4 regions of the Pseudarthrobacter adonitolis genome follow, and region 3 is predicted to be linked to each of the others. Evidence: riboswitches for the same ligand, from Rfam matches in the RefSeq annotation. Region 3 holds a riboswitch; each other region holds the start of a gene.
What was found. A riboswitch is a leader RNA that binds a small molecule or an ion and turns the genes downstream of it on or off. The one in region 3 is predicted to bind thiamine pyrophosphate.

Region 1 (7,471 bases), on a different contig from region 3:
ACAAGGGGCACGCCGGCAGCCAGCTCACGTCAGCCACCCCAGCACATCCCCAGCCCACGAAGGAAGCCATGAACACCACCATCCGGGACTACTCCCTGCGGACCACGATCTACACCGAAGAGCTCAAGGGCTGGGGCACCCTGCGGATCGTTCCGCTCGCTCCTGCGGAAGACCTGGACCTGATCTACCAGTGGGTCACCCAGCCGCGCGCCAGGTTCTGGGGCATGACCGAGCACACGCGCGAAGACGTGCTGGGGATCTATGAGTTCCTTGACTCGCTGGAGACGCACCACGCCTTCCTGGTGGTGCTCGACGGCGAGCCCCTGGCGCTGTTCCAGACCTACGAGCCGCTGCACGATCCCGTCGGCGAGGCCTACGCGGCCCGGGAGGAGGACATCGGGATGCACCTGTTGCTGGCTCCGGCCACCCGGCCCGTCCCGCACTTCACGCCGCGGCTCGCCACGTCCCTGATCCATTACATGTTCTCCGTGCCGGGAAAGGACAGGATCGTGGTGGAGCCGGATGCCCGTAACACCAAAGCCCTGCGCCGGCTCGACGTCACGTGCTTCGAGTTGGGACCGGTCATCCAGCTGGCGGAAAAGGAAGCCCAGCTGGCGTTCCTGACGCGTGAGAGGTTCGACCGGACCGCACCGCTGCGCACCCGCTGACCAGCGCCGGCCCCACGAGATCCAACTAGCGCCAGACGAAGTTCCAGGTCCCCATCGCGGCCGCGGCAACCACAGCAGCCGCCGCGATCAGCACGCCGCCCACCAGCACCCAGGCGTCCAGCGGCGAATACGTGGATTCCCGGGCCCACGTCCGCTGCCCGGTGCCAAACCCGCGCGCTTCCATGGTGACGGCCAGCCGGGAGGCGCGGCGGATGGCCTGGACCAGGAGCCCAAAGCTCTGCCCGAGAGTGGCCCGCAGCCGTTGCAGCGGGCTGCCTTGCGAGCCCACGCCGCGGGCACGCCGCGCCATGCCGATTGTCTGCCACTCCTCGGCCATAAGTCCCACCAGGCGCATCGCGGCCAGCGTGCCAAGGACAAACCGGTGCGGCAGACGGGCCTTCTGGGCCAGCGCATCGGCGAGGTCGGTGGGGTCTGTGCAGGTCATGAGCAGGATCGCCGGTAGAGCAATCGCGAGTCCGCGCAGCATAAAACCGATTCCCAACTGGAGGGAACCTTCGCTGATAGACCAGATCCCGACGTCGAGCAATACAGCGCCGCTGTCCGCCGCGACGATCGCCGTGCTCCAGCCGCCCAGGGCTGCCGCGATGATGAGCGGCCAGCCACGCTGCCACAACGGGCGGAGGGTGAGGCCGGCAAGCGGAAAGAGCGCCAGTTCCGCCACAAGCGCGGTCGTGGCGGACACCCAGTCGATGGAGAGCGCCAGTACCAGGGTGATGAGGAATACAACGGCGAACTTGGCCAGCGGGTTGGCGCGCGTCAGCAGCGCGTGGTTGCCGCGGAGGGTCAGGGCATCCCTCATGCCGCACCTGCTTCCTGGCGGGCGCCGCCGCGTGAGGCCGGGCCAAGCCGCAGTTCGGCACCGCCCAGAACGGCGCTGAATTCCTGGTCGTGAGTCACTGAAACCACGGAGGTCCCGGCGTCGAGCAGTTCGGAGAGGAACGACGCAAGCTCGGCCCAGGTGTTGGCGTCCTGGCCGAAGGTCGGCTCATCCAGCACCAGCACACGCGGGTGGGCAGCCAAGACCGTGGCCACCGACAGGCGCCGCTTTTCGCCGCCCGACAGCGTGTACGGATTGGCGTCCACCAGGTGCGTCAGGCGCAGCCGTTCCAGCAGCTCATCAACCCGCTCCTCGCCATGCCCCAGATGCCGTGGGCCGAACATCAGTTCGTCCAGCACGCGGCCGGTAACAAACTGGTGCTCGGGCTCCTGGAAGACTGTTCCGACGCGGGAAATCAGCTGGTTGGCCTTCCAGTTGAAGGGATCGATCCCCGCGCCCTCGGAAAGCTCGACGGCGGCGGACACCTTCCCCGCTACCGGCGCTAGGAGTCCGGCGAGCGTCAGCGCAAACGTTGACTTGCCGGCGCCATTGGGCCCCGTGACGGTGAGTGCATGGCCGGTACGGACCTGGGCCGTGATGCCCGACTGCACCGGCACGGGCGGGATGGTCCGGAAGCCGCGGCGCCGCGGACGCTCGCGGGAGACGGCTAGGTCCTCGGCGGCCAGCAGCAGGTCACCGGAGCCTGTGGACGCGCGGCGGCGGGTTGCCGGGACATAGCCCGGCACCCAGACGCCCGCGCCGATCAGCATGTCCCGTGCCTCCGCGAGCACCTGGTCCGGCGGTCCGTCCAGCAGGACTGCGGAAGTAGCGGCGGAACTTCCTGCGGAGCCCGCTGCCGAGCCCGGCTGCAGCACCACAACCCGGTCCACCAGGTCTTTCCAGACGGACACGCGGTGTTCCACCACCACCAGCGTGGCACCGGTTTTGTCCAGGCAGCGGCCCACGGCGTCCCTGACTTCCATCACACCGGCGGGATCGAGGTTTGCGGTGGGCTCGTCCAGCAGGATCAGCCCGGGCCGCATCGCGAGGATCCCGGCCAGCGCCAGGCGCTGCTTCTGCCCCCCGGAAAGGGCCGACGTCGGGTGGTCCAGCGGGAGCCCGGCGGCACCTGGCCCGCCGTCTGCGTTCAAACCAGCGCCACCCAAACCAGCGCCACCACCCGCACTCCGCAACCCGACGTCGTCGAGCGCTTCATGGACGCGCCGCCAGATCTCGTCCCGGGGAACGGCGAGGTTTTCGGCGCCGAAGGCGACGTCGTCACCCAGCCGCGAAAGAACCACCTGCGTTTCGGGGTCCTGCTGCATCAGGCCCGAGCGGCCGCGCTGCCCGCGGGGCACCACGCCGTCGATCAGCAGCGAACCGGTCTCGTCGGCGTCGTCCCCTTCATCACCCAGCACCCCCGCGAGCGCATGCAGCAGCGTTGACTTGCCCGCCCCCGACGGGCCCAGCAGCAGCACCCGCTCGCCCGGAGCGATATCAAGGTCGAGCCCGTGGACGGCGGGGGCGGAACGCCCGGCATGCCGCCAGCCCCAGCCACGGGCGGACACCGCGGCGGGGCGCACCCCTGCCGCGGCACCGGCGTCGGAAGCGGTCATTAGTTGAACGCAGGCTCCGAAGCTGCCTTCCGCGATGCGAAGGAGCTCAGCACACCAGTCTTGGCGAGGCCGCGGGTGGCGACCCAGGACAGCGCCCCGGCGATGACCGCACCCGAAAGGGTGCAGAACAGGATGTAGGCGAGCTTGTCACCGGGTTCGTACGCGATGTTCCAGCCCCAGGGCATGAAGGAGTCATTCAGGCCGCAGAAGAGACCCGCCCCGGCACCGGCCAGCAGTGCGGCGATGAGGTTGTACTTCTGGTGCAGGAAGGACTTGAACCGGAAGTTGCCGTACACCAGGAGGAAGAACACCAGCTCGGCGCCGAGGCCCTGAAGGAGCCCGGAGATCAGCACGGTGGCGCCGTACTGGGAGCCCATGATGAGTTCGCCGGTGGCGGCCACGGTTTCGCAGAAGAGCGCCGCGCCGGGCTTGCGGATGATGAGCATGCCCAGCACAGCCGGGATCATCCAACCGCCGGCGATCAAGCCGGTCAGCGGGGGGTAAACCGCGTTCATGGGGGCGGAAACGATTCCGGCGCCCTGGGACCAGGCCCAGAAGATGACGCCGCCGGTGATCGCGATGAGCGCCGCCACCACAATGTCCACTACGCGCCAAGTATTGCCGGTTTTTTTGATTGATGCAGTTGTCATTCGGTCCTCCTGAGGAACAGGAGGGGAAAGTGCCCCGGCGTGCGGCGCTGCCGCCGATACCGGACACTTCGAGAACTCGACTCCCTTGCGCCGGTACTAACCGGATCAGGTTCGAGGGTCTGCGGCTGTCCGCACTCTCAGCGCCCACCTGCGGTTCCCTGGCAATGCCAGTGATGTCCGACGGCGGCGCTCCCCTGTCGTAATAAATCTGCCCTGATGGGCGTGATCCAGTTTACACCGCGGGCGGGGTAGATTGTGGGCCATGACTGCCAACAACCCGACTGTGACTGCGTTCAATCCCGATTCGACGGTGCCCCAGCCGGCGGGGCTGCTTGAGGCCCTGATTGCCCGGGTCGAAGCCGAGATCAACGAGCTGCAGTTTCCGCATTTCAGCAAGGACGACTCCCTCAACCTCGGGCTGCTCCTGGTGGAGCTGGGCAAATCGCGCCGGCTGCCCATCCCGATCGACATCACCAAGGGCGAGCAGGTGCTCTTCCACGTTGCCCTGGACGGCGCCACCCCGGACAACGAGCGCTGGATCCGGGCGAAGCAACGCACCGCCGCCAGGTATGAGATCCCGTCGCTGCTAGTGGGCCTCCGCGGCAGGCTGCACGGCGGCCGGATCGAGGACCACGGCTGGTTCGACGAGTCCACCTACGCCCCGCACGGCGGCTGCTTCCCGGTGTACGTCGCCGGCGTGGGAGCCGTGGCCACGGTGACGGTTTCGGGCCTGCCCCAGCAGCAGGACCACGATCTCGTGGTGGAAGCCCTGCGGGAGATTCTGGAGTCCATGCAGCCGGGTTAGGCTAAAGACAGTCCCGGATCCGCTCACAAGGAGTTCAACGAATGAACCTGTTCATCAAGCTGCTCGGCACTGCAATCAGCCTCGGCGCCGGATTCGTCGGCACCAAGATGGTCAACACCGTATGGGAAAAGTCCACCGGCAGGAAAGCACCCACCGGCAGAGACGAAGACACCCCCACGAGCCTCCGCTCGGCGCTCACCTTCGCGCTCATTTCAGCCTCGGTCAGCACCATCATCCAGGTTCTCGCCAACCGCGGCACGCAGCGGGCCATCGTGCGCTTCGCCAAGTCCCAGGACATCGTCTAAGCCCACCACCAGCAACCGCTGAGTTTTTGTCCAGATAACTGCCTCTAATCGGCCGTGACGCCGTGTTATCTGGACAATAACTCACGTGGGGCGTGCGGCGAGTGACGCTCAGTCCCGGCGGTCGCCGTCGGATGCTTCATCCCGGGCTGACTCGTCCCGGGCGGATTGCGCCGCCTTCTGAACCACGGCTTCAAGTTCATCGGAGCTGAGCAGCTCGCGGTGCAGGTGTTTGGTGCGGTAGCCGGAGCGGCCCACCATATGTGCGGAAACGGGCACCGTCAGCAGCTGGAAAATCCAGGCCCCCAGCAGCACCGGCCACACCCACCAGGTGCGCAGCTGCAGGCCGATCGCTGCCAGGAGCAGAAACAGCCCCAGCACCTGGGGCTTTGTGGCCGCGTGCATGCGGCTCAGCAGGTCAGGGAAGCGCAGCAGGCCGACGGCGGCGGCGAGCGACATGAGGGCACCCACCACAAGGAATATCGCCGACACGGTATCGATGACGTTATCTATCACGCTGGCCTCAGGATTCATTGGCCTGCTCCCGCCGGTCGGCCACGAAGCGCGCGACGGTCACCGAACCGATGAAGCCGACGATGGACAGCGCCACCAGGAGCATGAGGTTGTTGAGGTGCCGGTTGACGGCCATGTCGATGCACAGGGCCGCGCCGAGGATCGCGAGCAGGACGTCGGAGGCCAGCACCCTGTCCAAGAGCGAGGGGCCGCGGGAGATCCTGATGATGGCTCCCGCCGCTGCCAGCGAAAGAATGACTGCCGTGACAGCCAGGACGGTCTGCATCATGCTGCGGCCTCCTGCCGGATTGCTTCGAGTTCTTCGCGGGTGCCCATGATCCTGATCAGGCCCGCTTCGATGGAGCGGACTTCCTTGCGCAGGTTCTCGATCTCTTCCCGGCTGCTGACGTTGAGCGCGTGGAGGTACAGGGTGGACGTTGACCGGTCCACTTCCACCACCAGGGAGCCCGGGATCAGCGAAATCACGTGCCCGGTGGCGGTGACCATCAGGTCCTGATGGCTTCGCAAAGGGACTGCGACGACGGCGTTGATCACCTTCGGGCCGCGGACAGCCGCCAGAAACATGACCTCGATGCTGGCAGCCGCCACCCTGCCCAGGAAACGCAGGGCAAATGGCACGGCGTGCAGAATGTTGAAGCGGCCGCTGAGTTCCACCGGCGGCAGGTAGAACATCCGGGCCACGAGCACGGCCAGCAACGCGCCGAAGAGCAGGTTGCCGGGGCTGAAGTCCTGCCACAGGGCAGCCCAGACAATCACCAGCCATACCAGCAGGGGCAGTTCCTGGCGCAGGGAAATCCGGCGGCGGCTCATTTGCCCCCTCCGTCTTTCAGGGCCAGCGGGGGAACTTGCGTGTCCTCGCCCAGTACGGCCTGGATGTAGGCGGACCTGTCCAGCATTTCGTGGGCGGCCTGGTCCGAGACGGTGAACAGCGGGCCCGCGAAGACCGTGAGTGACACACCAAGGACCACCAGGCCCAGGGTTGAGCCCACCATGGTGCGGGGCAGCAGCGTGACGTTTTTGCGGCCGGCCCGGCTGCCGGTATCCGAATCCTCGGGCTCGGCCAGCAGGACCGGGTCCGGGTGCTCAGCGTCCGAGGGCTTGCGCCAGAACGCGCGGTTCCAGACCCTCGCAACGGCCAGCAGGGTCAGGAGGCTGGTGGCCACGCCGCCGATCACCAGGGCGTAGGCCAGGGGCGTGCCCAGTTCGATGCCCGCCTGGATGAGCCCCACCTTCCCCAGGAACCCGGAGAAGGGCGGGATCCCGGCCAGGTTCATGGCGGGGATAAAGAACAGCAGGGCCAGCATGGGTGACAGCTTGGCAAGGCCTGCCAGCCGGTCCACGGAGGAACTGCCGCCGCGGCGTTCGATCAGGCCCGTGACCAGGAAGAGACTGGTCTGGATGGTGATGTGGTGGGCCACGTAGAACACGGCGGCCCCCAGCCCCGCCACCGAGGACATCGCCAGGCCAAACACCATGTAGCCGATGTGGCTCACCAGGGTGAAGGACAACAGACGTTTGATGTCGCTCTGGGCCAGGGCGCCCAGGATTCCCACCACCATGGTCAGCAGCGCCGCCACCATCAGCGGAGTGTTCAGGCTGTCCCCGGGGAAGAGCAGGGTTTCCGTGCGTACCATCGCGTAGACACCGACTTTGGTTAACAGGCCGGCGAACACGGCCGTGACCGGCGCCGGCGCCGTGGGGTAGGAGTCAGGCAGCCAGAACGAGAGCGGGAACACGGCCGCCTTGATGCCGAAGGCCACCAGGAGCATCACGTGCAGTAGGGTCTGGGTTCCCTCGTCCAGGTCCGAAAGCTTGATGGCGAGGTCGGCCATGTTCACTGTTCCGGTGGCGCCGTAGACCATGGCGATGGAGATCAGGAACAGCACCGACGACACCACGGAAACCACCACGTAGGTAACTCCGGCGCGGATTCGGGGGCCGGTTCCGCCCAGTGTCATCAGCACATAGCTTGCCGTCAGCAGGATCTCGAATCCGACGTACAGGTTGAAGAGGTCCCCGGACAGGAACGCGTTGGACACGCCGGCCACCAGGATCAGG
Region 2 (7,471 bases), on a different contig from region 3:
CAGTTGGACGATTTCCTGCTCAGGCATGTTTAGGCTGGCACCGCCGCGGCGGCGCTCCAGCTCGACGCGCTTGAGGCCCACTTCCTTCAGGAGCTGCAGGACGGGACCGGCTGTTCCGGCGTCGAGCTCGGCCTGGACTCCCTTGTAGCTCAGCTTGGCGCGGCTGCGGATGGTGGCCCTTCGGACAGCCACCTTGGAGACTTTCGCGGCGTCGTTCAGCCCGAACTCCCAGACATATGCGGAACACAGCTGCCCGGCGAGGAGGCTGCCGGCCCCTTCGCTGATGACCTCCGGGTGCAGCGGGATACGGCCGTCAGGGGCGTAGAACGTCTGGCCGCGGCGGCGGGTCTCTGCGTCCAGTCCGCCGCCGGGGCGGACAAAGGACGGCACATCAGCGATGGCGTAAAGCACCCGGTAGCCAGTGCCCGCGCGCTCGATGAACAGCGCCTGGTCCAGGTCAGTGGATGATGCCGGATCGATGGTGAGGAAGTCCACGTCCGTCAGGTCAGCGCCCGGCAACTCGTGTGCGGCCACTGCCGCCTCCGCGTCCCGGACCGCCTCCGCCGGGTAGGGTCCCGGCAGTTCCAGCTCGGTCCGCAGGGCGCTCAGCGCCGCCGCGAGGTCGTTGGTCTGCTCGTGGACATTGGGGGCCAACCGATGATGTGACACGAAAGTCAGGTTAGCCCGATTTCCACGGATCGTGCACGCCCGCCGCCCGCCACGCGGGGATTGTCAGGATGCGCCCGCGTCCAGGGCCGCCAGGAGTGCCGCGGCGGCCGCTGCGGGATCGGAGGCTTCGGTAATGGCACGCACCACAACAATCCTGCCGGCACCGGCGTCCACCACCTGTTCTACGTTGCCGAGATCGATGCCTCCGATGGCAAACCAGGGCAGCGTGGCTTGTGTGCCACCGGCAGCGCGGACTGCTTCGGCCGCGTACCGCACCAGGTCAAGGCCGACGGCGGCCCGGCCGGGTTTGGTGGGAGTGGCCCAGACCGGTCCGACGCAGAAGTAGTCCAGGCCGCCTTGGGCAGTCAGCCCACCGGACAGCCGGATGGCGCCTTCGATCTGTTCGGCGGTGTGCGTGGAAAGCCCGATGGCTGTGCGCCCGCCCAGGAGCGTGCGGGCGGAAGCAACCGGCAGGTCCTTCTGCCCGATGTGGAAGACAGGGGCGCCGGACAGCATCGCGATATCGGCACGGTCATTGACTGCCCACAGCTTTCCGTGGCGTTCGGCCGCTGCCTGAAGCACGGCCAGCAACTCCAGTTCCTCGGCCGCCTCGATCGCCTTGTCGCGGAGCTGGATGATGTCGACGCCGCCGGCAAAAGCCGCGTCCACAAACTCGCCAAAGTCCCCGCGGTCCCGGCGCGCTTCGGTGCACAGGTACAGCCTGGCGCTGTGCGGGAGGCCGGTGCCTATGCCGCCAGCGGGGTCTGTTCCGGTCAAAGATGCGGGGGTGGAAGAGCTGGCGGAGGACGTGCCTGCAGCGGCGATGGATTGCGAGTTCATGGAAACCAGCCTAATTCCCCTAAACTGGGCGGGTACTGCGGGAGCCCGTTGCAGCCGTCACAAAGCGGCCGGGCTGAGAGGGCGTCAGAGCCGACCGCTTGACCTGATCCGGCTAGTACCGGCGTAGGGAAGGAACCACGTGCCCCCTGCAATAAGCAGCCCACCTGAGACTGCATCAGCCGGCCCGGCCGCAGTCCTGCACGCCGACGTGGCAGTCATCGGCGGCGGAGTCATCGGCCACGCCATAGCCTGGGCGGCTCGGCGATCCGGCCGTTCCGTGGTGCTGATCGATGACGCGCCCGGGAACGGCGCCAGCTGGGCAGCCGCTGGCATGCTTGCTCCTGTGAGCGAGCTGCATTACCAGGAGGAAGACCTCCTTGAGCTGATGCTTGCATCCTCCGGCCTGTGGCCTGCGTTCGCGGCAGACCTCGCACTGGCCGGGGCTGGAGATACCGGATATCTGACGACGCCGACCCTCGCCATCGGCGCGGACGCTGCGGACCGCCGGGCGCTGATGGACCTTCGGGCCGTGCAGCAGGCCAGCGGCCTGGTGGTGGAACCCCTGACTGTCCGTGTGGCCAGGACGAGGGAATCCCTGCTCAGCCCGGCCATATCCTGCGCCCTGGACATCCCCGCAGACCACCAGGTGGATCCACGGAAACTGTTGGCGTGCCTCCAGGAAGTCCTGGCCGTCCACGAACCGGGAGCAGGAACCGCCGTGGCAGGTGCCCGCCGGGGATTCGCCGTTGACCAAAGGGCCGCTGCCCTTCTCTGGGAGGACGGCCGCGTCAGCGGCGTGAAGCTCGCCCACGGCGGAAGTGTCCAGGCCGGGGAGACCATCGTGGCCAACGGATTGCAGGCGGCGTCGCTGGATGGCCTGCCGGTTGGACTGCACCTGCCGCTACGGCCCGTCTACGGTGACATTCTTCGACTGGCTGTTCCGCAGCACCTGCGCCCGCTCCTCACCTCGACGGTCCGCGGGATGGTCCATGGCGTGCCCGTCTACATCGTTCCCCGGCAGGACGGCACGGTGGTGATCGGGGCAACGCAGCGAGAGGACGCGCTCGCCGGTTCAGGCGACGACGCTGCTGTCTCGGCCGGTGGCGTCTACCAGTTGCTGCGTGACGCCCAGGTCCTGGTGCCGGCCGTCTCGGAGCTTGAACTCCTGGAATGCACAGCACGGGCAAGACCGGCGACCCCGGACAACGCACCTCTCCTCGGCCGCGTACCGGTGTCCGCACCAAGCACAGGGAACACGGGGATCATTGCCGGGCTCATTGTTGCCACCGGGTTTTTCCGCCACGGAGTGCTGCTTGCTCCGGCGGCGGCGGCCATCTGCCGGGACCTGCTGGACGGCCGGACGGACCCGCGATGGGGGGCGCTCAGTCCGGCCCGCTTTTCAGGAAAGCACCACATAGCCGGCACACAGTCCCCGCGAAAGGACATCAGCAGCACGAAGGACCTCGACCCACAGAAGGAATCAGCATGAACATCACCCTCAACGGCTCGCGCCATTCCGTGGCGGATGACGCCTCCATCACCACCCTCATCAGCCAGATCACGGGCCGCCTGCTCGCAGCCAACGGCCAGGCGACAGACGGGCAGAAAATCGGCGTCGCCGTCGCCCATAACTCCGAAGTAGTACCCCGCAGCCAGTGGTTCGTCACGGCCCTCGCCGAAGGTGACGACGTCGAACTGGTCACCGCAGTCCAGGGAGGCTGACACCATGACAGTAACCAGCAACATCAGCACACAAAACCGTCCCGTGGCCGCAGACAGGCTGGTCATCGACGGCGTCGAGCTCGGCTCCCGCCTCATCATGGGCACGGGTGGCGCGCCGAGCCTCGACGGGCTGGGCGCCGCCCTGCTGGCGTCCGGAACCGAACTGACCACGGTGGCCATGCGGCGCTATTCGCCCGCTGAATCGGGGTCCCTTTTCCAGCTCCTGGTGGACCACGGGATCCGGATCCTGCCCAACACCGCAGGCTGCTTCACCGCCCGGGACGCGGTCATGACGGCGGAACTCGCCCGCGAAGCGCTGGAAACCGACTGGATCAAGCTGGAAGTCATCGCCGACGAACAGACCCTGCTGCCGGACGCCGTGGAGCTCGTGGATGCTACGGAACAGCTTGTAAACCGGGGCTTCAAAGTCTTCGCCTACACCAACGATGACCCGGTCCTGGCCCTGCGGCTGGAAACCCTGGGTGCCACCGCGGTTATGCCGCTCGGAGCGCCCATCGGCACCGGCCTGGGAATCCTGAATCCACACAATATCGAACTGATCGTCTCGCGCGCCTCGGTGCCCGTGGTGCTGGACGCCGGCATCGGCACGGCGTCCGACGCCGCTCTGGCCATGGAGCTTGGTTGTGATGCCGTGCTGCTGGCCACTGCAGTCACGCGTGCGCAGAACCCGGCACTTATGGGGGAGGCCTTCAAACACGCCGTCATCGCCGGTAGGCTGGCGAAAGCGGCCGGCAGGATTCCGCGCCGCGAGCACGCCTTGGCGTCATCGGCCATGGAAGGACGGGCAGAATTTCTGTAGGCCGTTTTCTCCAGGCCCGGCCCCGTGACCAGCCGCACGGGCGGGCTCAAAGGACGAGCCAAGGAGGCCGCCATGGCCGGCAAGCAAGACACACTCACGCGGGAGCGGATCGAGGCCGTCCTCGCCGCGCTGCCCGGCTGGCAGTACCGGCTGGGCGGGCTCGTCGCTGTCTATAAGACGCCGACGGCGGCCGCCGCACTCGAGCTGATTGCCGCCGTCGGACGCCTGGCGGAAGAGCAGAACCACCATCCGGACCTTGACTGGCGCTTCAACAGGGTGCATCTCCGCTATACATCCCACGACGCCGGCGGCAAGGTCACTGAGCGGGATGCCGCTGCCGCGTTGGCAGTGAGCGCCGCTGCCGCCCGGCTCGGCGCCACTGCCCAACCGGTGACTTAACGGATTGTGACCACCACCCTGCTGGGTGGTGGTCACCGGTACGTAAGGAAACGGGCCCGGGCCTACAGCTTGAGCGCCTGCGTCAGCCGCTGCATATCGTGGCTTTCGCGCGTCCGGCCCAGGTAAATGGCCGTCCCGATGGCAGCGACGGCGCCGAGCGCCATGGGCAGGACCCAGGGAATCCACGTCAGGCCCGGCTGGTAGCCAAAACCTGCCGCAATGAAGATGATCCAGCTGATTGCACCCACTACAACGGCAACCCCTGGGGGCAACCCCGTGCCGTACCGGGTGTGGCGCTTGTCATTGGCCCAGACAACAAAGCCTGCGGCCACTGTGACCAGGACAACGATGGTCAGCGAAAGCATGGAATCTCCTCGGAAAGCAGCGGCCAACCGCCAAGGCGGCTGGCCGCGGACGTGCTAGAACTGGCCGAAACCGACTTTGCGGGCCTCTTCGGCGCCGATTTCCACGTAGCCCAAGGCGCTGCCGGGAACGATGATGATGCGTCCCTTGTCGTCCTTGAGGCGGAGTTCGGTGCCCTTAGTGATGGCTTCTTCAACGACCGTGGCTACGGTGTCAGCATCCTGAGCCGATTCCAGGACGATTTCGCGGCCAATATTCTGAATGCCGATCTTAATTTCCAAAAGGGGGCCTCCCAGCCAATCAAAGTTTCTTGGGTTCTCTTATTTGTAGTCTAGGACTCTTTGGGGAAGCGCGAGATTCCGCGCCAAGCTAAACGGTAAATGAGGTCGCTGGCCACATCGAGGTCCAGGTTTCCGTCCGTTTCCAGCCAATACCGCGCGCTGACCTGGGCCATGCCGGCCAGGCCGCGCCCCAGAAGCTGCGCCTCCAGTTGGGGCAGTTTGGTGTCCTCGGCAATCACGCGGGCTACGGCGTCCGCGAACGTCTTGTTAAATGTCTCGAGGCGTGAACTGACATCGGGATCGTTGATGAGGTCCGATTCGAAGACCAAGCGGTGGGCTTGGTCGTCGCTGGCGATGAAGCGGTAGTAAGCGCGCATCACCGCCTGGACACGTTCGTTATTGTCGGTAGTGGAGCTCAAGGCACCGAGCACCAGGTCCGTCAGCGACGCGAGATGGCTGTCCAGCAGGGCAAGATACAGCTCCCGTTTGGACGGGAAGTGCTGGTACAGCACCGGTTTGCTGACATGGGCCGTTTCGGCGATTTCATCCATGGCGGCGCCATGGTAGCCGTTGGCGACAAAAACCTCCTGCGCCGCAGCGAGGAGCTGCGCCCGGCGCTCATCCCGGGGAAGCCGGGCGGACCGCTGGCCCGGGGTCCGTTGAGGTGCGGCCGGTTCGCCGCCGGACGCCCGGTCAGCCCGTGCTTCATGGACCACAGTTGCCCTACTTTCGCTTGCCGTTACCTACACAATACTGCGCGGTAATATGACCGTGCGGCATCTCGGGGCATACATTGAAGTATGGCTTCGACTTTGACCGCAAATGATTCCTCTGTATCGCTTAAGCCGCTGGTGGGGCCCGCCGGTGAACTGACGCCGGCCGAGGTGGAACGCTACTCGCGGCACCTCATCATTCCCGAAATCGGAGCGGTGGGGCAGCGGCGGCTGAAGAACGCCAAGGTGCTGGTCATCGGTGCCGGGGGACTGGGTTCGCCCGCGCTGCTCTACCTGGCGGCAGCGGGTGTGGGAACCCTGGGAATCATCGACGACGACGACGTTGACCTCAGCAACCTGCAACGCCAGGTGATCCACGGAGTCGCCGACGTAGGACGGCCCAAGATCGAATCCGCGCGGGACGCCATCGCCGCACTGAACCCGCTCGTGGAGGTCCGGCTGCATAACGTCAGGCTGGATGCCTCCAACGCACTCGAACTGTTCGCGGACTACGACCTGATCCTGGACGGGGCGGACAACTTCGCCACCCGCTACCTGGTCAACGATGCCGCCGCCATCCTCGGCAAGCCCTATGTGTGGGGGTCGATCTTCCGCTTCGACGGCCAGGTGAGTGTGTTCTGGGAAGAGCACGGTCCCACCTACCGGGACCTCTATCCCGAGGCCCCGCCGGCCGGATCCGTGCCCTCCTGCGGCGAGGGTGGCGTCTTCGGCATGCTCTGCGCTGCCGTGGGATCACTCATGGTGACGGAGGCAGTCAAGCTGATCACGGGCGTCGGGCGTTCACTCCTGGGCCGGGTGGCACTGTTTGATGCGCTGGGCGGGAGCTGGCGCGAGATCCGCGTGTCCAAGGACCCGGCGGCGGAACCCATTACGGAACTGTCGGACTACGAAGCTTTCTGCGGCATCACCCCTGCCGTCTCCGCAGACACGGAGCACACCGTGACGGCAACCCAGCTGGCCACCATGCTGGCGTCCCGGAAGGCAGGCCTGAAGGACTTCGAGCTGGTGGACGTCAGGGAAACCGGCGAACACGACATTGTGAACATCGACGGCTCGGTGCTGATCCCGCAGGGCCGGATCCTTGCGGGGGAGGCCTGGGCGGAACTCCCGCAGGACAAGGACATTGTGTTCCACTGCAAGGCCGGCACGCGGTCAGCCAACGTGCTGGAGGCTGCGCGGAAGGCCGGCTACCAGCGGGTCAGCCATCTCGACGGCGGAATCCTGGCATGGGTGCGCGACGTGGAGCCGCAGAAGCCGGTCTACTGACGGGTGTCAGGCGGTTTCGAGGCCCCTGTGGTCCACGGGGCACTCCGCCGGAGTTGCCGTGGCCGGCTGCTCCACGGTGATGCCGTAGAGGGTTTCGAGTGCCGATACGTAGTCGTCCTGCTGGCCGTTGGCGGCGAGCTCACGGGCGCGGACGGTGGGCACGTGCAGCAGCTGCTTGACCATCCGGCGGAGGGCGAATTCCACTTCCTCGGCGGCAGCCGTGCAGCCGTGGCGGGCTCGGACGCGCTCCATTTCCGCGTCCAGGGCGTTCATGGTGTGCCGGCGGAGCGCTACGATGGCGGAATCCACCGAGCGGGCTTCCCGTTCCTGCTCGAAGGCCTGGGCGGCGCCGGACACAATGCTACTGGCCTGGGTGA
Region 3 (7,471 bases):
ACGGCCAGGAGAACTGCCAGGAACGCAAAACGCCAGCCCATTCTTCTGGGCTGGCGTTTTGTCTGGTCCATGATCCGTATTCCTGGGGCGCTGTTGCGAAGGGCTCCGGCGCTGGCCTGGTACGGCTGGGGCCTGCTTTATAGGTCCCTGGGGACTTACTTCTTGGGCTGGAAGTCGCGCTTTTCCTTGATCTTCGCAGCCTTGCCGCGCAGGTCGCGCATGTAGTACAGCTTCGCGCGGCGCACGTCACCCTTGGAGACGACCTCAATCTTATCGATGATCGGGGAGTGGACCGGGAAGGTACGCTCCACACCGACGCCGAAGGAGACCTTGCGGATGGTGAAGGTTTCGCGGAGACCGTCGCCGTGGCGGCCCAGGACGAAGCCCTGGAATACCTGGACACGGGAGTTCTTGCCTTCGATGATGTTCACGTGAACCTTGAGGGTGTCACCTGCGCGGAAGACAGGAACATCGGTGCGCAGCGACGCTGCATCTACGGAATCGAGAATATGCATAATTGCACTCCTGGTGAACGCCACAGGTCATTCACTTTGGGTCACGGCGGGCAAGCCCGGAAGCACCGGAAATTACCGCCGAAAATTAAGTGGGTCCGGTCCCTTCACTGATTGAAGGTCCCGGGGTGTCCAGCTGTTGGTTGCGCTCCCCCTGTGGCAGGTGCGGACCCAGCAGACACAAAGACTAATTTTGCCACACTCGCAGGCCTACAGCCAATCGCCGTCGACCCCCGCCGCGCCGGTTCAGGCTGAGGCGTCGGTTCCGGTGTCCGTGCTGGTACCGGCCTGCCGCCGCGCCCGGAGGTGACCGTCGACGACGTCGTACCCGAGGTCCGCGAAAGCCGTCCGGTCGGCGCGTGGCAGCATCCCGGCGTCGAACGTTTCCAGCAGGTCCGGGCGGCGTTCCGCCGTCCGCCGGTACTGCTCGTGGCGGCGCCACTGCGCGATCTTCCCGTGGTTGCCGCTCAGCAGCACTGCCGGGACCTCCCGGTCCCGCCAGCTGGAGGGTTTGGTGTACACGGGGTATTCCAGCAGCCCGTCCGAATGCGACTCCTCCACCAGGGAATCGGGGTTGCCCACGACGCCGGGCAGCAGCCTGCCGATGGCTTCGACCATCGCCAGAACGGCCACTTCGCCGCCGTTCAGCACGTAGTCGCCGAGGCTCATGGGGCGCACCGTGAAGTGCTCTTCCGCCCACTCGATGACACGCTCGTCGATGCCCTCATAGCGGCCGCAAGCAAAAACCAGCTGGTCCTCTTCTGCGAGCTCATAGGCCAGGGCCTGGTTGAAGCGCTCCCCTGCCGGCGATGGAACGATCAAAACCGGCTTGGCTGGCTCGCCCGCTGTGGTCTCGGCGCTTACTGCGGCTTCACCGGCTGCGGCGACAGCGGCCAACGCCTGCGCCCACGGCTCAGGCTTCATCACCATGCCGGCACCCCCGCCGTACGGGGTGTCGTCCACTGAGCGGTGCTTGTCCGTGGTGAAATCACGTAGGTCATGGACGCGCAGGTCCAGCAAGCCGTCCTGGCGGGCCTTGCCAATGAGCGAGAGCTCCAAAGGCGCCAGGTACTCCGGGAAGATACTGACGACGTCGATTCTCATCTACGAACTTTCCTCCGGTTCGCCGGTGCCGGCCTCGCCGTCGTTGACCTCAAAGAGTCCGTCCGGCGGCGTCAGCAGGACAAAGCCGTCGGCCACATTGACCTCCGGAACGATCTGCTCCACGAACGGGACAAGGATTTCCTTGCCGTCAGGCGTTTCAACCACGAGCAGGTCCTGGACGGGCAAGGTGTGCAGGGCGGCGACCTTACCGACTACCTGCGAGCCCACCCGAGCTTCGAGCCCCACCAGTTCGTGCTCGTACCAGCCTTCGTCGTCGTCCTCGTCCAGCTCTTCGGTTTCGATGAAGAGCTTGGCGCCACGCAGGGTCTCTGCCTGGTTGCGGGTCTCGATTCCCTCGAACGCAAGCAGCAGGATGTCCTTGTTCCACCGCGCACTCTCAACAATGAGCGGTCCGGCCGAAGCAGGCTCCACCACAAACTCCGTACCAGGAACGAACCGGTCCCCCGGAGCGTCGGTCAGCACCTGGACCGTCACTTCTCCGCGGATTCCGTGCGGTTTGCCGATTCGTGCCACCTGAAGCTGCATCTGTTCCTCTGTCTGTGATCGTGCCGGGATTAGGCGATGTGGTGAAAGCACTCCGGCCCCTCCACCGTTGCTGGTGGAAGGGCCGGAGCAAAAAACTGATGTTGCCGAGCGCTTAGCGGCGGCGGTCGGTGTCGACGACGTCGACCCTGACCGGCTCGCCGTCTGCCAGTGCCGCCACAACGGTGCGCAATGCCCGTGCCGTGCGGCCCTGGCGGCCGATCACCCGTCCCAGGTCATCCTGATGAACACGAACCTCGAGGGTGTCCCCGCGGCGGTTGTTCTTCGAGCTGACCTTGACATCCTCCGGCGAATCAACGATTCCCCGGACGAGGTGTTCGAGCGCTTCTGCCAGCAATCTACTCAGCCTCGGTGGTCTCTGCTTCGGCCGGGGCCTCGGCTGCGTCAGACTGCTTTGACTTCTTGGTGATGGCTTCCGGGATAAGCACGGAACCCTTTTCCGGGGCAACAAAGGCAACCTTCGGAGCTTTAGTCTTCAGGGTGCCTTCCTGACCCGGCAGGCCCTTGAACTTCTGCCAGTCACCGGTGATCTTGAGGATCGCGGCAACCTGCTCGGACGGCTGTGCGCCGACGCCGAGCCAGTACTGGGCACGGTCCGTGTCCACCTCGATGTATGAGGGCTCTTCGGTGGGGTGGTACTTGCCGATCTCTTCGATGGCACGGCCGTCACGCTTGGAGCGTGCGTCCATGACGACGATGCGGTAGTACGGTGCGCGCATCTTGCCAAAGCGCTTAAGGCGAATCTTTACGGCCACTTTTGTGGTCACTCCTGTTTCAGAAAAGGGGTGAACCGACGTTCTGCACCCGTGGGGCGGGCCATACTTGAGGGTTCAAAGGACAGGATCCAGACGCGGAGAGAGGGGCCACGCAGATCGAGTACCTGTTTATTGTGCCAGATCAGCGTCCGGATTTCGACTTGACACGTACGGATGGAGCAGCCGGGCGGACCCGGCAGGCCGCAGCCGGCCTAGGACGACCAGACATAGACCCCGGTGCGCGCGGCGTCATCGATCGAGTTGGCCAGCTCAGCGAACTGCTGGACATACGTCCGGGCCTCGGCCGCGCCGAAAGGCATGTCATCCTGGGCCGCCCACTTTTCAGCGACATCGTCCAAGACATTGCCGTCACCTTCAGTCTCATAACTGAGCAGGTCCGCCAGCGCACGCACCATCGCCGGCGGAACCCCGAGGAGGGAATCACTGGCCACGTCAACCATGGCCAGTTCGTAGTCCGCGCCACCGGCGTGCACCGCAGCACCGGCAAGATCACCAAGCTGTTCGATTTCGAAATCGCTGATTCCGGGAATCCGCAGGGCTCGGTCCGCCGGGGAGCCGCCCGCATCCAGGACGACTGCCCGCTTCAGCGCGGCATCGTGCGTGGAAACAAAAATTTCAGTGAAGCCCATGGGAACAGCCCTCATTCCGTCGACGGTGCGGCCCAGAAGGGCTGCATCAAGTGCCGCCCCGGCCGTTCAGAATCAGCCTAGTACAAGGCGTGCCGCACATTTGGCATCCGTACTCAGCGGACGGCGACACGGATACTGTTGCGCCACGGATCCTCGAAGCTAAGCTCGGCGCCCGTGTGGTGCGAGGCCACGCCGGCGACCTTCAGGCGGTCGGCGAGCGCTCCGACGTCGTCCCCGGATGGGACTTCGATGAGCACTTCACCAAGGCCCAGGGTGTCCTTGCGGGGACCGGCGCCGCGGCTGTTCCAGACGTTCATGGCCATATGGTGGTGGTACCGGCCGGCGGAGACAAACAGTGCCTGCCCGTGCCAGCCTGCGGTCTTTTCGAAGCCCAGCGTGCCCACATAGAAATCGTGCGCCGAACGGACGTCGCCCACCTGGAGGTGGACGTGGCCCACGCCGGCTTCGGTGGCCTGCTGGCCGTTCAGGGATTCCTGGGTCAGGTGCTGCTCAAGGTAGCGCTGCGGCGGCAGTGCCAGGCTGTCCATCACCACATCCTTCCCGTTCCAGGACCAGTTTTCGCGGGGCCTGTCCCAGTACAGTTCGATGCCGTTACCTTCGGGGTCATTGAAGTAGAAAGCCTCGCTAACGAGGTGGTCGGCGCTACCGGTGAAGGACCGGGGTTCGTACTGGGCTGCGGTGGCTACCGTGACTGCAAGCGAAGCCTGGTCGTCAAAAAGCAGCGCGGTGTGGAACAGCCCGGCCTCGCCCCTGCCAGGCAGGCTCAAGGACGGGGCGGCCGCGAGATGGACCAGCGGGCGCTGGAGCCGGCCAAGATAGACGCCGCCGTCCTGTTCGGCGACAACCTCCAGGCCGAGCGCACGCTGGTAGTAGTCGGTCATCAGCTTCATGTCGCCCACCTTGAGCATCACGGTGCCCATGGAGAGGCCGGCAGGAAGGACATCCCGGCTGGTGGCTTCTGCAGTCATTGAACGCTCCCGGTCCGTTGGCCTTCGAGGCCGAAGGCGGCTATAACTCCAATTTACTTGAAGCTTCAATGCAATTCAAGTGGCTGGGCCGACAGGTTGCGACCGCATCCCCGTGACTGCTGTCACCAGGCCACCCTCGGCCTGTGGTAGCTTCGACTTGACCACACGGGAGCCCTTGCAGGGGCTGAGATCGGGCTGACGCAGCCTGCGACCGTTGAACCTGTCCGGGTAATGCCGGCGAAGGAAGTGAGTATTCATTGAATACACAAGAAACACAGCTGATCCCTGCCCAAAGTGAAGCCGACCAGGATCAACCGGTCCGGCCTGGAACCCAGTCACTGAAGTCCCACTCGCTGGCTTTCATCAATGATGACGCCACCGGGATCCGGGTTCCCGTGACCGAGATCGCGCTGGAACCGTCGCCGAACGGCGAGGCGAACGGGCCGTTCCGGACCTACCGCACGGCCGGTCCGGGCAGCGATCCGGTGGTGGGCCTCAACCCGTTCCGCTCGGAGTGGATCGCCGCCCGCGGCGACACCGAGCCCTACAGCGGCCGGGAGCGGAACCTGCTCGACGACGGCAAGTCGGCAGTGCGCCGCGGCGCCGCCTCCGCGGAGTGGAAGGGCGCGCAGCCCGTGCCCCGCCGCGCCGTCGAAGGCAAGACCGTCACGCAGATGCATTACGCACGGCAGGGCGTGCTGACGCCCGAGATGCAGTTCGTTGCCCTCCGCGAGAACTGTGAGGTGGAACTGGTCCGCAGCGAAGTGGCGGCCGGTCGCGCCATCATCCCCAACAACATCAACCACCCGGAATCCGAACCGATGATTATCGGCAAGGCTTTCCTGGTGAAAATCAACGCGAACATCGGCAACTCCGCGGTGACCAGCTCCATTGCCGAGGAAGTGGACAAACTCCAGTGGGCCACCCAGTGGGGCGCCGACACGGTGATGGACCTGTCCACCGGCGATGACATCCACACCACCCGGGAATGGCTCATCCGCAACTCCCCCGTGCCCATCGGTACGGTGCCCATTTACCAGGCACTGGAGAAGGTCAACGGCGAGGCCAACGCACTGACGTGGGAAATCTTCCGCGACACAGTCATTGAGCAGTGCGAGCAGGGCGTGGACTACATGACCATCCACGCCGGTGTGCTGCTGCGTTACGTGCCGCTGACGGCCAACCGCGTCACCGGCATCGTCTCCCGGGGCGGCGCGATCATGGCGGGCTGGTGCCTGGCCCACCACCAGGAGAACTTCCTTTACACCCACTTCGACGAGCTTTGCGAGATCTTCGCCAAGTACGACGTCGCGTTCTCCCTGGGCGACGGACTGCGCCCGGGAGCGACGGCGGACGCCAACGACGCCGCCCAGTTTGCCGAGCTGGACACGCTGGCTGAACTGACCCAGCGGGCTTGGGATTTCGATGTGCAGGTCATGGTGGAAGGTCCCGGGCACGTCCCGTTCCACCTGGTGCGGGAGAACGTGGAACGCCAGCAGGAACTTTGCAAGGGCGCCCCGTTCTACACACTTGGGCCGCTGGTTACGGACATCGCTCCGGGCTATGACCACGTCACGTCCGCTATCGGCGCCACCGAAATCGCCCGCTACGGCACGGCGATGCTTTGTTACGTCACGCCCAAGGAACACCTTGGCCTGCCGAACAAGGACGATGTGAAGACCGGGGTGATCACCTACAAGATCGCCGCCCATGCGGCCGACCTTGCCAAGGGCCACCCAGGCGCCCACGAACGGGACGACGCCCTGTCCAAGGCCAGGTTCGAATTCCGCTGGCGCGACCAGTTCGCGCTGTCCCTGGACCCGGTCACGGCGGAGGCCTTCCATGACGAGACGCTGCCGGCCGAGCCGGCCAAAACGGCGCACTTCTGCTCCATGTGCGGCCCGAAGTTCTGCTCCATGAAGATCAGCCAAGACATCAGGGACGAATACGGTTCGGCAGATTCGCAGGCGGCCATCGCCGAGGCCTACAGCGGGATGCGCGAAAAGAGTGCGGAGTTCCTGGCTGCAGGCGGGAAGGTCTACCTCCCCGAGCTTCGGATCCCTGCAGGGAGCTGACGACTCAGGAAGCCTGAGCTGAGCGTGACCTGCCGACGTCGGCGATGAAGGACCGGATGGCACGGTCACCTTCGGCAGAGTCCTGGGGCCGGTGCCCACCCGCAGCGATGCGGTGCAGGGCACCGGTTTCCTGCAGATATCCGGCAATTTCCTCGTAGAGCGGTTCCCAGCCACCCGTCAGGACCATGGTGGGGACGCCCGGAACAATGTGCAGCGGGGCATCCCAGGACGGCGCCTGCAACCGGAGCCGGCGCGCTGACCGTTTTTCCTCCGGCGTGGCGGACTCCTGCAGGTCCGCCGCGAACATTCTCCGCACGAACTCACGCTGAAAATCTTCATCACTGAGTTGGTGCCGGACGTCGAACAGCGGTTGCATCAGTGCCCTGTGGGCAGACGTGGCCGGAAGTTCGGCGGTCAGGGACAAGCACGCCGGTTCTGCCAGCGTGAGGGAAAACACCAGATCGGGGCGTTCGACGGCGGCCATCATGGCCGCGATGGCGCCCTGGGCATGGGCAACAACATGGCCGCCGGCGGCACCGCGGCCGTCCTCGGCCAGTGAGCGCAGGATGATGGCGGTGTCGTCGGCGAACGAGGACTCCACGGGTTCAGCGACGGGGTCAAAGCCGTGCCGCCGCAGGAACAGGGCGTCGTACGTCAGCGCCATTCCGTGCTGGCGCGGCCACGCCGCCGCACCGAAAGGTCCGGCGCCGTGCACGAACACTACCCGCTGTTTGAACATGACCCAACCCTATTCCACGGCGCCGACATCCCAATTGGGCAGCGGTAAGTGTCGTTATGAGTGCTCAAAACGACACCTGCTGC
Region 4 (7,471 bases), on a different contig from region 3:
GCGCCCTGCTTGAACAGTTCGTTTTCGACGCCGAGCTTGGCCAGGCGGTCCGCGAGGTAGCCGATGGCTTCCTCGTTGGTGAAGTCGGTCTGCTTGACCCAGCGCACGGGCTTGTCGCCCAGGACGCGGAACAGCGGTTCGAGGTTCTTCTCCTCGCGGCGGATCTTGAAACCGGACTCGTTGACGGCGCGGGGCCGGAGGATGGGCGGCTGGACCTTCGGCGGGGCAGCGGCGAGGGTGTCACGGGCGGCCTGGACGATTTCCGCCATGGCGAAGCCCAGTTGACGGAGACCCTCGTGGCTGGTGGCCGAGATCTCGAAGACCCTGTAGCCACGGGATTCCAGTTCGGGGCGGACGAATTCAGCCATGTCCTTGCCGTCCGGGAGGTCCACCTTGTTCAGGGCCACCAGGCGCGGGCGGTGATTCAGCGGGACCACCTCACCGTCGGTACCCGCGTAGCTCATGTCCACGGCGTACTTTTCCAGTTCGGCCTCGATGATGGCCAGGTCTGAGAGCGGGTCGCGGTCCGATTCAAGCGTGCCGCAGTCCAGCACGTGCACCAGGGCGGCGCAGCGCTCCACGTGGCGCAGGAAGTGGTGGCCAAGCCCCTTGCCTTCGCTGGCGCCCTCGATGAGGCCCGGGACATCGGCAATGGTGAAGCGGACATCGCCGGACTGGACAACACCCAGGTTCGGGATCAGCGTGGTGAAGGGGTAGTCGGCGATTTTGGGCCGCGCGGCGGACATGGCCGCGATCAGGCTGGATTTGCCGGCAGAGGGGAAACCCACCAGCGCGATGTCGGCGATGGACTTCAGTTCCAGTACAACGTCGCTGGCATCACCCTCGATGCCAAGGAGCGCGAACCCCGGGGCACGGCGCTTCTGCGAGGACAGCGAGGCATTGCCCAGGCCGCCAAGGCCGCCGGCGGCCGCCACATATTCGGCGCCTTCGCCGACAAGGTCAGCCAGGACTGTGCCGTCCTTGGCCTTGACCACGGTGCCGTCGGGCACGGGGAGGATGAGGGTCTCACCGCTTTTGCCGCCGCGCCAGTCGCCCATGCCCGGTCCACCGTTGGTGGCGTGGCGGTGCGGGGCGTGGTGGTAGTCAAGCAGCGTGGTGGTCTGGTGATCAACGCGCAGGATGACGTCGCCGCCGTCGCCGCCGTTGCCGCCGTCGGGACCGCCCAGGGGCTTGAACTTCTCCCGGTGGACAGAGACACAGCCGTGGCCGCCGGTACCGCCGGATACGTGCAGTACTACCCGGTCTACAAAGCTCGCCACGTGGATCTCCTCAGTGCTGATTCCTGTACGCCCAAAGGCGACAAAACGATTGTAATGCGGTTAAAAGAACAGTGGAGCGGACCAAATGGCCCGCTCCACCGCTTCAGAACTATTTGTTACTCTGCAGCTGCAGCAGCAACGATGTTAACAACGCGGCGACCGCGGCGGGTGCCGAACTCGACGGCTCCCGGGGCCAGTGCGAACAGTGTGTCGTCGCCGCCACGGCCAACGCCGGCGCCCGGGTGGAAGTGGGTGCCACGCTGGCGGACGATGATCTCGCCTGCGGAAACTACCTGACCGCCGAAGCGCTTGACGCCGAGGTACTGGGCGTTGGAGTCACGACCGTTGCGAGTGGAACTCGCGCCTTTTTTATGTGCCATTTGAAATGCCTGCCTTTAAATTCTGGGGAATCTGCTGAAGAACCTGAACGCTAACGAAGAGTTACTTGATACCCGTGATCTTGACCTTGGTCAATTCCTGACGGTGACCCTGGCGCTTCTTGTAACCGGTCTTGTTCTTGAACTTCTGGATGACGATCTTCGGACCACGGAGGTCTTCGAGGATCTCAGCCGTAACCGTTACCTTGGCCAGGTCCGCAGCAGCAGAGGTGACTTTGTCACCGTCTACCAGGAGCAGTGCGGGCAGCTCAAAGGTGCTGCCGGCTCCACCGGGGACGCGGTTCAGGGTAACGAAGTCTCCAACGGAAACCTTCTCTTGGCGGCCGCCTGCGCGGACAATCGCGTACACCACTTGGGAACTCACTTCTCTCGACGTTTATTACTAAATTTGCGTGCTGAACCCGTTTCCATAATTGGCTGGGTTCTCGCTGTGCCTCAACGCCGTGGGGTCGTAACCCAAGTGTTGGCGTAAGCACCGAAGATCTAGAATACGCTAATTTTGCCTTCGGCCGCAAATGAGGCTGGTTACGGTCGGTTGTCTGTGATAGGACCCACAAGCAGGTACTGCACTGACAATCCAAAACCGTGCCTGACTATCCTACAGGCCGCGCGGGCCTGAGACTGTCAGGAGTGAATTCGCGGCGCGTCGAAGAATTCCACTTCGAACCGGCATGACTGCCTGAACGCCACAAGCATCGCCGCCCGTTCATCCGCGGAAGCGCTCCGGCCGGCCTCGTCAGCCATGGCGACGGCGTCGCGGGTGGCCTGTGCGAAGTCCTCGTCAGCATAGGCCCGCAGCCAGTCGGCGTAAGGGTGCGCTGCAGGGGCACCGGCAGCCAGGAACTCCGCGTGGAGGGTCTGTCCCACGTCGGCGTACAACCAGAAGCACGGCAGCACCGCCGCCACGAGGACCGCGTAGCTTCCGGATGCCGAGGCCGCCAGCAGGTGGTCCACGTAGGACTTGGTGACAGGTCCAAGGGCGGATTCCACTGCTCTGGTGCTCAGCCACGTGCGGTGCAGTTCGGATTCGACCTCAAGGCATTGCTGGGCCGACTTTGCCCAGAACAGCTGCGCGGCTTCCGTGGGCGCCAGCGCACTGGCCCGGGCAAGGACACGCGAATAGCCGTTGAGATAGATGGCGTCCTGAGCGAGGTAATAGGCGAACTGTTCCTCAGCCAACGTGCCGGCCCCCAGGTCGCGAATGAAATCCAGCCCATAGATGGCCTCAAGATCCGGCTCCGACGCCCGACGCAGCGTGTGTGCAAATTCGCCGACTGCCGGAACCCGCTGCATGTGGTGGAAGTGGTTGATTGGGCCGTTGCCTCCGCCCACCTCCAGCTGGGCAGAGGTCTGCAGCGCACCAACCAGCCATGGCTTAACCTTCCGCAGTGCGGCCTCCCAGTCCCCCAGCCTTGCCTGAGCCGTAGCCATGGCCGACGACAGCGAGCAGCCGGTGCCGTGGCTGTTGCGGGTGGGAATCCTGTCCCCGCTCACTTCCACCACCTCCTGGGTGAGCAGCCCAGTGGTGTTGACCAGGGCATCCGGGCACGCACCGCCGTCGAGATGGCCGCCCTTGACCAGGACGGTGGCACCGGTCGCGGCGGACAATTGCTCCCCTTGCCCGAGCGCATCAAGCCAGTCCCGCGCCTGCGGCTCCCCCACCAGGATGGCCAATTCGGCCAGGTTGGGGGTGATCAGGTCCGCGAGCGGGAGCAGCCCCCTCAGGGCCGCCTCGGCAGACTCCTGCAGCAGCCGGTCTCCGCTCGTGGCCACCATCACCGGATCAAGAACGACGACGGCGGGACGCACCTTTTCCAGCCAGTCCCGGACCACGCCAATCACCGCAGCGTCGCCCAACATGCCGATCTTGACCGCGTCGATGGTGATGTCGTCGCTGATGGCATCGAGCTGCTGGCGCAGGAAGGACGCCGGCGGGACGTGAACCGCCTGGACCCCCTGTGTGTTTTGGACCGTCAGGGCGGTGATGGCCGCCATCCCGTAGCCGCCAAGCGCCGCAATGCTTTTGAGGTCGGCCTGGACGCCTGCGCCACCTGACGGGTCCGATCCGGCAATGGACAGCACCCGCGGAACGTCACGCAGCACCTTGACCGCAGAAGAGCGGCCTGGTGCGGGCCGGAGCCCAGCGGGGGTTGCCGTAGTCAGGGGTGTTGCAGGAGGAAGGACAGAAGTTGAAGCCAAAGGAGGACATCCCTTCGCCGGTGCTAACCGGACAGGTTCAACGGGTGTGGATCTCAGCCGGCTCTCTGCGCGGCACCCCGTGTCAGTCACCAGCCTAGCGTTCCTCAGGACTTAACGCCGGACGCCCGGACGCAGCCTGTGATTCACAGACACGTCCGGGCGCCGTTGTAGTGGCTTGCCCTACTGTTTGGTCAGAGCTCCGAGGCCGGAACCCCTACGCCCAGGATGATGGGCGCGTTGGTGGCCGCCGGCTTGTCAGCCACGGGAGCCTTGACGGACTCCGGGGCCTTGGCGGCGTGGGTGTGTCCGGCGGCAGCCGCCGGAGCGGCTGCGTGATGCTCCACGGACGTGGCGTTGGCTGCGCCCTGGGCACGGCTGGCACTCCGGTTCCGACGGGGTCGGCGGGCGGGGGGCTGCTTGGTGTGGTCGGAGTAGTCCTTCTCCGCCACAGCGGGCTGCTGATGACGGACAGGTTCGGCCGGCTGGCTTTCAGTTGCCCGGGCTGCCGCCGGCGTGCTTTCCGCTACAGGGGCCGGCTCGCCAAGGTGGGCGAAGGCCTCTGCGAGGCGGTCAAGTGTCAGGGCAGGTGCGTGCGGCTGGTCCTCGTGGTGCTGCACGAACGGCAGCACCACCTGCTCGCCGCCAAACGTCAGTACAGCGGCCGGGCGGCCGTTGGAGTCCGTCTCGGACCGCTCAGCCGGAGCCGGCACCGGCGCAGCGGGAGTCTGGCCCGCGGCAGCTGATGCGTGAGCCACTTCGTCGTCGTGCATGTGCGCAGCGTGGGCTGCGGCCGCAATGTTCGCAAGCGCTGCCCGCGTGGCCTCAGCCTTGGCATGGCGTTCGGCATCACTGGGTTCCGGGTGGACCGTATGGATCTGCATCGGAGCTGCCGGCGCCGTTTCCAGCGGCTGGCCGCCCCGTCCGCGGCGGCGCTTCCGGTCAGTGCGGCCACCCGGCTGGCTGTCCGGGCGCTGGCTGTCCGTGCGCTGGCTGTCCGTGCGCTGGCTGTCCGTGCGCTGGCTGTCCGGGCGGTGATCCGCACGCTGCACGTGGTGCTCTGCGGCTACGGTGTTGGCGCGGCGGTGCTCCACGGGGTCGTCGTGGGTGACGATTCCGCGGCCTGCACAGGTTTCACACTGCTCCCCGAAGACTTCCAGGAGCCCGGTGCCCATGCGCTTGCGCGTCATCTGCACAAGGCCCAGCGAGGTCACTTCGGCCACCTGGTGCTTTGTCCGGTCGCGGCCTAAGCACTCCACCATGCGGCGCAGGACCAGGTCGCGGTTGGATTCGAGGACCATGTCGATGAAGTCGATAACGATGATGCCGCCGATGTCGCGGAGCCGGAGCTGCCGGACCACTTCTTCAGCTGCCTCGAGGTTGTTCTTGGTGACGGTCTCCTCGAGGTTGCCGCCGCTGCCGGTGAACTTGCCGGTGTTGACGTCCACCACGGTCATGGCTTCGGTGCGGTCGATGACCAGCGAACCGCCCGAGGGCAGGAAGACCTTGCGTTCCAGGGCCTTGTGGATCTGCTCATCGATCCGCCACGCAGCGAAGATGTCCTGGTCCTTGGTCCACTTTTCCAGGCGGCCCACGAGGTCCGGGGCAACGTAGGTGACGTAGGCCTCGATGGTGTCCCAAGCCTCTTCACCGGAGACGATCAGCTTGGAGAAGTCCTCGTTGAAGACGTCACGGACCACCTTGATGGTGAGGTCAGGTTCGCCGTAGAGCAGCTCCGGGGCGAGGATCTTGGTGGACGTGGACTGGCTTTCGATGCCCTCCCACTGCGCGCGCAGCCGGTTGATGTCGTGCGTGAGCTCCTCTTCCGAGGCGCCCTCGGCAGCGGTGCGGACGATAACGCCGGCGTGCTCCGGGAGGCGGTCCTTGAGGATGCGCTTGAGACGGTTGCGCTCGACGTCGGGCAGTTTGCGGGAGATGCCGGTCATGGAGCCGCCGGGCACATAGACGAGGTAGCGGCCGGGCAGCGAGATCTGGCTGGTCAGGCGTGCACCCTTGTGGCCCACGGGATCCTTGGTGACCTGGACCAGGACGGTGTCGCCGGACTTGAGCGCGTTTTCGATCCGGCGCTGCTTGCCTTCGAGGTTGACGGCTTCCCAGTTCACTTCACCGGCGTAGAGGACGGCGTTGCGGCCGCGTCCGATGTCAACAAACGCTGCTTCCATGGACGGCAGGACGTTCTGCACCTTGCCGAGGTAGACGTTGCCGATCAGGGAGTCCTGCTGCGTCTTGGAGACAAAGTGTTCGGCCAGGACGCCGTCTTCGAGGACGCCGATCTGGATTCTGTCGTCGCGCTGGCGAACGATCATCTGCCGGTCAACTGATTCACGACGGGCCAGGAACTCGGCCTCGGTGATGACGGTGCGGCGGCGGCCGGTGTCGCGGGATTCGCGGCGGCGCTGCTTCTTGGCTTCGAGGCGGGTGGAGCCCTTAACGGACGTGACGCGGTTGTTGACAGGCGCCTCGGTCGCGGCGCGCGGCGCGCGAACGCGGGTCACCGTGTTGGGCGGGTCGTCGCCTTCTCCTCCGGTCAGTTCCAGATCCTGGTCGCCACGGCGGCGGCGCCGACGACGACGGGACGTCACTCCCTCATCGGCCTGCCCAGCGGATTCCTCATCAGTTTCTTCGGCTGCGCCGTCGTCGCCTTCGATATCGCCGTCGGCATCACTTTCGCCTGTGCGGCTGCGTCCGCGGCGACCACGGCTGCGGCGCCTGCGGCGGCCGTTGGCGTCGTCCGCTTCGCCGTCTTCGGCGTCGTCCTCTTCCGGCTCTTCAACCACGGCGGCGGCCGGTGCGGGGCGGACCACTGTGCTGAGGTCAGGGGCCTGGAAAAGCACCGACGTGGTGGACGCCGGCTCGAGGAACAGTGAACTGAACGGGCTGGCAGGCTCAGCAGCAGCAGCCGGCTCTTCAGCAGGCGCGGCGGCAGTGTTGACGGGGGCGACGGCGGCGGTTGCTGCGGGCGCGGCGGCCTCCGCGGCTGCGACTTCCTCTGCTTCCGGGGCCGGCGTTGCTGCGGTTTCACGGGCCGGCTGCTCCTCAGGAGCTGTTTGTCCTACGGCCGCGGGAGCGACGTCGGGGGCCGAGGTTTTGCGCGTGGCCACGCGACGCCGGCGGACAGGCTTGGTCTCCGCTGCAGCTTCAGGGGCTGCGGCTTCGCCCGCGGGTTCCACGGCGGCGGGTTCTACGGCGGTCTCGGCAACAATGGCAGGTGCTTTTGTGGCTGCAACAGCGAACGCCGGCAACGGTTCGGCGGTGTCCACCTTCTTACGTGCGCGGGTCCGGCGAACCGGCGCCTTGGGCTCCGGTGCGACGCCCTCAGCAGCGTCAGTCACTGGTGCGGCCTCTGCGGCTTTCGGCGCTGCCTTCCGACGCGTCCGGGTGGCCTTCTTGGGCGCTTCCGCAGCCTCGGCGGCGGCTTCATCGTTAACGGCTGGTGCTTGTTCGTTTTCCATATGTGGCAACACTCCTGCCCCTGACGTACCGCCACATCCGGCACCCATTGGGGCACATATTGTCAAAACCCGCAGGCGTTGACAGAAGTCAAGTGGATACTCCCAGGTTCGCACCGATAGAGGG

Region 1: it holds a riboswitch for thiamine pyrophosphate, as region 3 does, so the genes downstream of both, ACZYZ4_RS17785 (ECF transporter S component) here and thiC (phosphomethylpyrimidine synthase ThiC) in region 3, are expected to answer to the same signal.
Region 2: it holds a riboswitch for thiamine pyrophosphate, as region 3 does, so the genes downstream of both, thiO (glycine oxidase ThiO) here and thiC (phosphomethylpyrimidine synthase ThiC) in region 3, are expected to answer to the same signal.
Region 4: it holds a riboswitch for thiamine pyrophosphate, as region 3 does, so the genes downstream of both, thiD (bifunctional hydroxymethylpyrimidine kinase/phosphomethylpyrimidine kinase) here and thiC (phosphomethylpyrimidine synthase ThiC) in region 3, are expected to answer to the same signal.

Annotation. Positions count from the first base shown of each region.
Region 1 is NZ_JBVAYW010000027.1:17,436-24,906, forward strand. Features, by position in the region: gene ACZYZ4_RS17770 (GNAT family N-acetyltransferase) at 1-668, shown strand, start outside; gene ACZYZ4_RS17775 (energy-coupling factor transporter transmembrane component T family protein) at 694-1,488, opposite strand; gene ACZYZ4_RS17780 (ABC transporter ATP-binding protein) at 1,485-3,122, opposite strand; gene ACZYZ4_RS17785 (ECF transporter S component) at 3,122-3,772, opposite strand; TPP riboswitch at 3,837-3,978, opposite strand; gene ACZYZ4_RS17790 (heme-degrading domain-containing protein) at 4,035-4,577, shown strand; gene ACZYZ4_RS17795 (DUF4235 domain-containing protein) at 4,619-4,882, shown strand; gene mnhG (monovalent cation/H(+) antiporter subunit G) at 4,991-5,413, opposite strand; gene ACZYZ4_RS17805 (MrpF/PhaF family protein) at 5,403-5,681, opposite strand; gene ACZYZ4_RS17810 (Na+/H+ antiporter subunit E) at 5,678-6,223, opposite strand; gene ACZYZ4_RS17815 (Na+/H+ antiporter subunit D) at 6,220-7,471, opposite strand, start outside.
Region 2 is NZ_JBVAYW010000001.1:408,867-416,337, forward strand. Features, by position in the region: gene ACZYZ4_RS02055 (RNB domain-containing ribonuclease) at 1-669, opposite strand, end outside; gene thiE (thiamine phosphate synthase) at 733-1,509, opposite strand; TPP riboswitch at 1,537-1,657, shown strand; gene thiO (glycine oxidase ThiO) at 1,649-2,998, shown strand; gene thiS (sulfur carrier protein ThiS) at 2,995-3,231, shown strand; gene ACZYZ4_RS02075 (thiazole synthase) at 3,236-4,051, shown strand; gene ACZYZ4_RS02080 (4a-hydroxytetrahydrobiopterin dehydratase) at 4,124-4,450, shown strand; gene ACZYZ4_RS02085 (hypothetical protein) at 4,513-4,815, opposite strand; gene ACZYZ4_RS02090 (DUF3107 domain-containing protein) at 4,870-5,094, opposite strand; gene ACZYZ4_RS02095 (TetR/AcrR family transcriptional regulator) at 5,145-5,810, opposite strand; gene moeB (molybdopterin-synthase adenylyltransferase MoeB) at 5,895-7,094, shown strand; gene ACZYZ4_RS02105 (glutamyl-tRNA reductase) at 7,101-7,471, opposite strand, start outside.
Region 3 is NZ_JBVAYW010000003.1:35,652-43,122, forward strand. Features, by position in the region: gene lepB (signal peptidase I) at 1-71, opposite strand, end outside; gene rplS (50S ribosomal protein L19) at 156-515, opposite strand; gene trmD (tRNA (guanosine(37)-N1)-methyltransferase TrmD) at 759-1,616, opposite strand; gene rimM (ribosome maturation factor RimM) at 1,617-2,162, opposite strand; gene ACZYZ4_RS04920 (RNA-binding protein) at 2,275-2,517, opposite strand; gene rpsP (30S ribosomal protein S16) at 2,519-2,935, opposite strand; gene ACZYZ4_RS04930 (hypothetical protein) at 3,148-3,585, opposite strand; gene ACZYZ4_RS04935 (VOC family protein) at 3,699-4,574, opposite strand; TPP riboswitch at 4,730-4,837, shown strand; gene thiC (phosphomethylpyrimidine synthase ThiC) at 4,832-6,649, shown strand; gene ACZYZ4_RS04945 (alpha/beta hydrolase) at 6,654-7,388, opposite strand.
Region 4 is NZ_JBVAYW010000002.1:395,555-403,025, forward strand. Features, by position in the region: gene obgE (GTPase ObgE) at 1-1,280, opposite strand, end outside; gene rpmA (50S ribosomal protein L27) at 1,397-1,660, opposite strand; gene rplU (50S ribosomal protein L21) at 1,722-2,030, opposite strand; gene thiD (bifunctional hydroxymethylpyrimidine kinase/phosphomethylpyrimidine kinase) at 2,303-3,877, opposite strand; TPP riboswitch at 3,870-3,967, opposite strand; gene ACZYZ4_RS04465 (Rne/Rng family ribonuclease) at 4,069-7,347, opposite strand.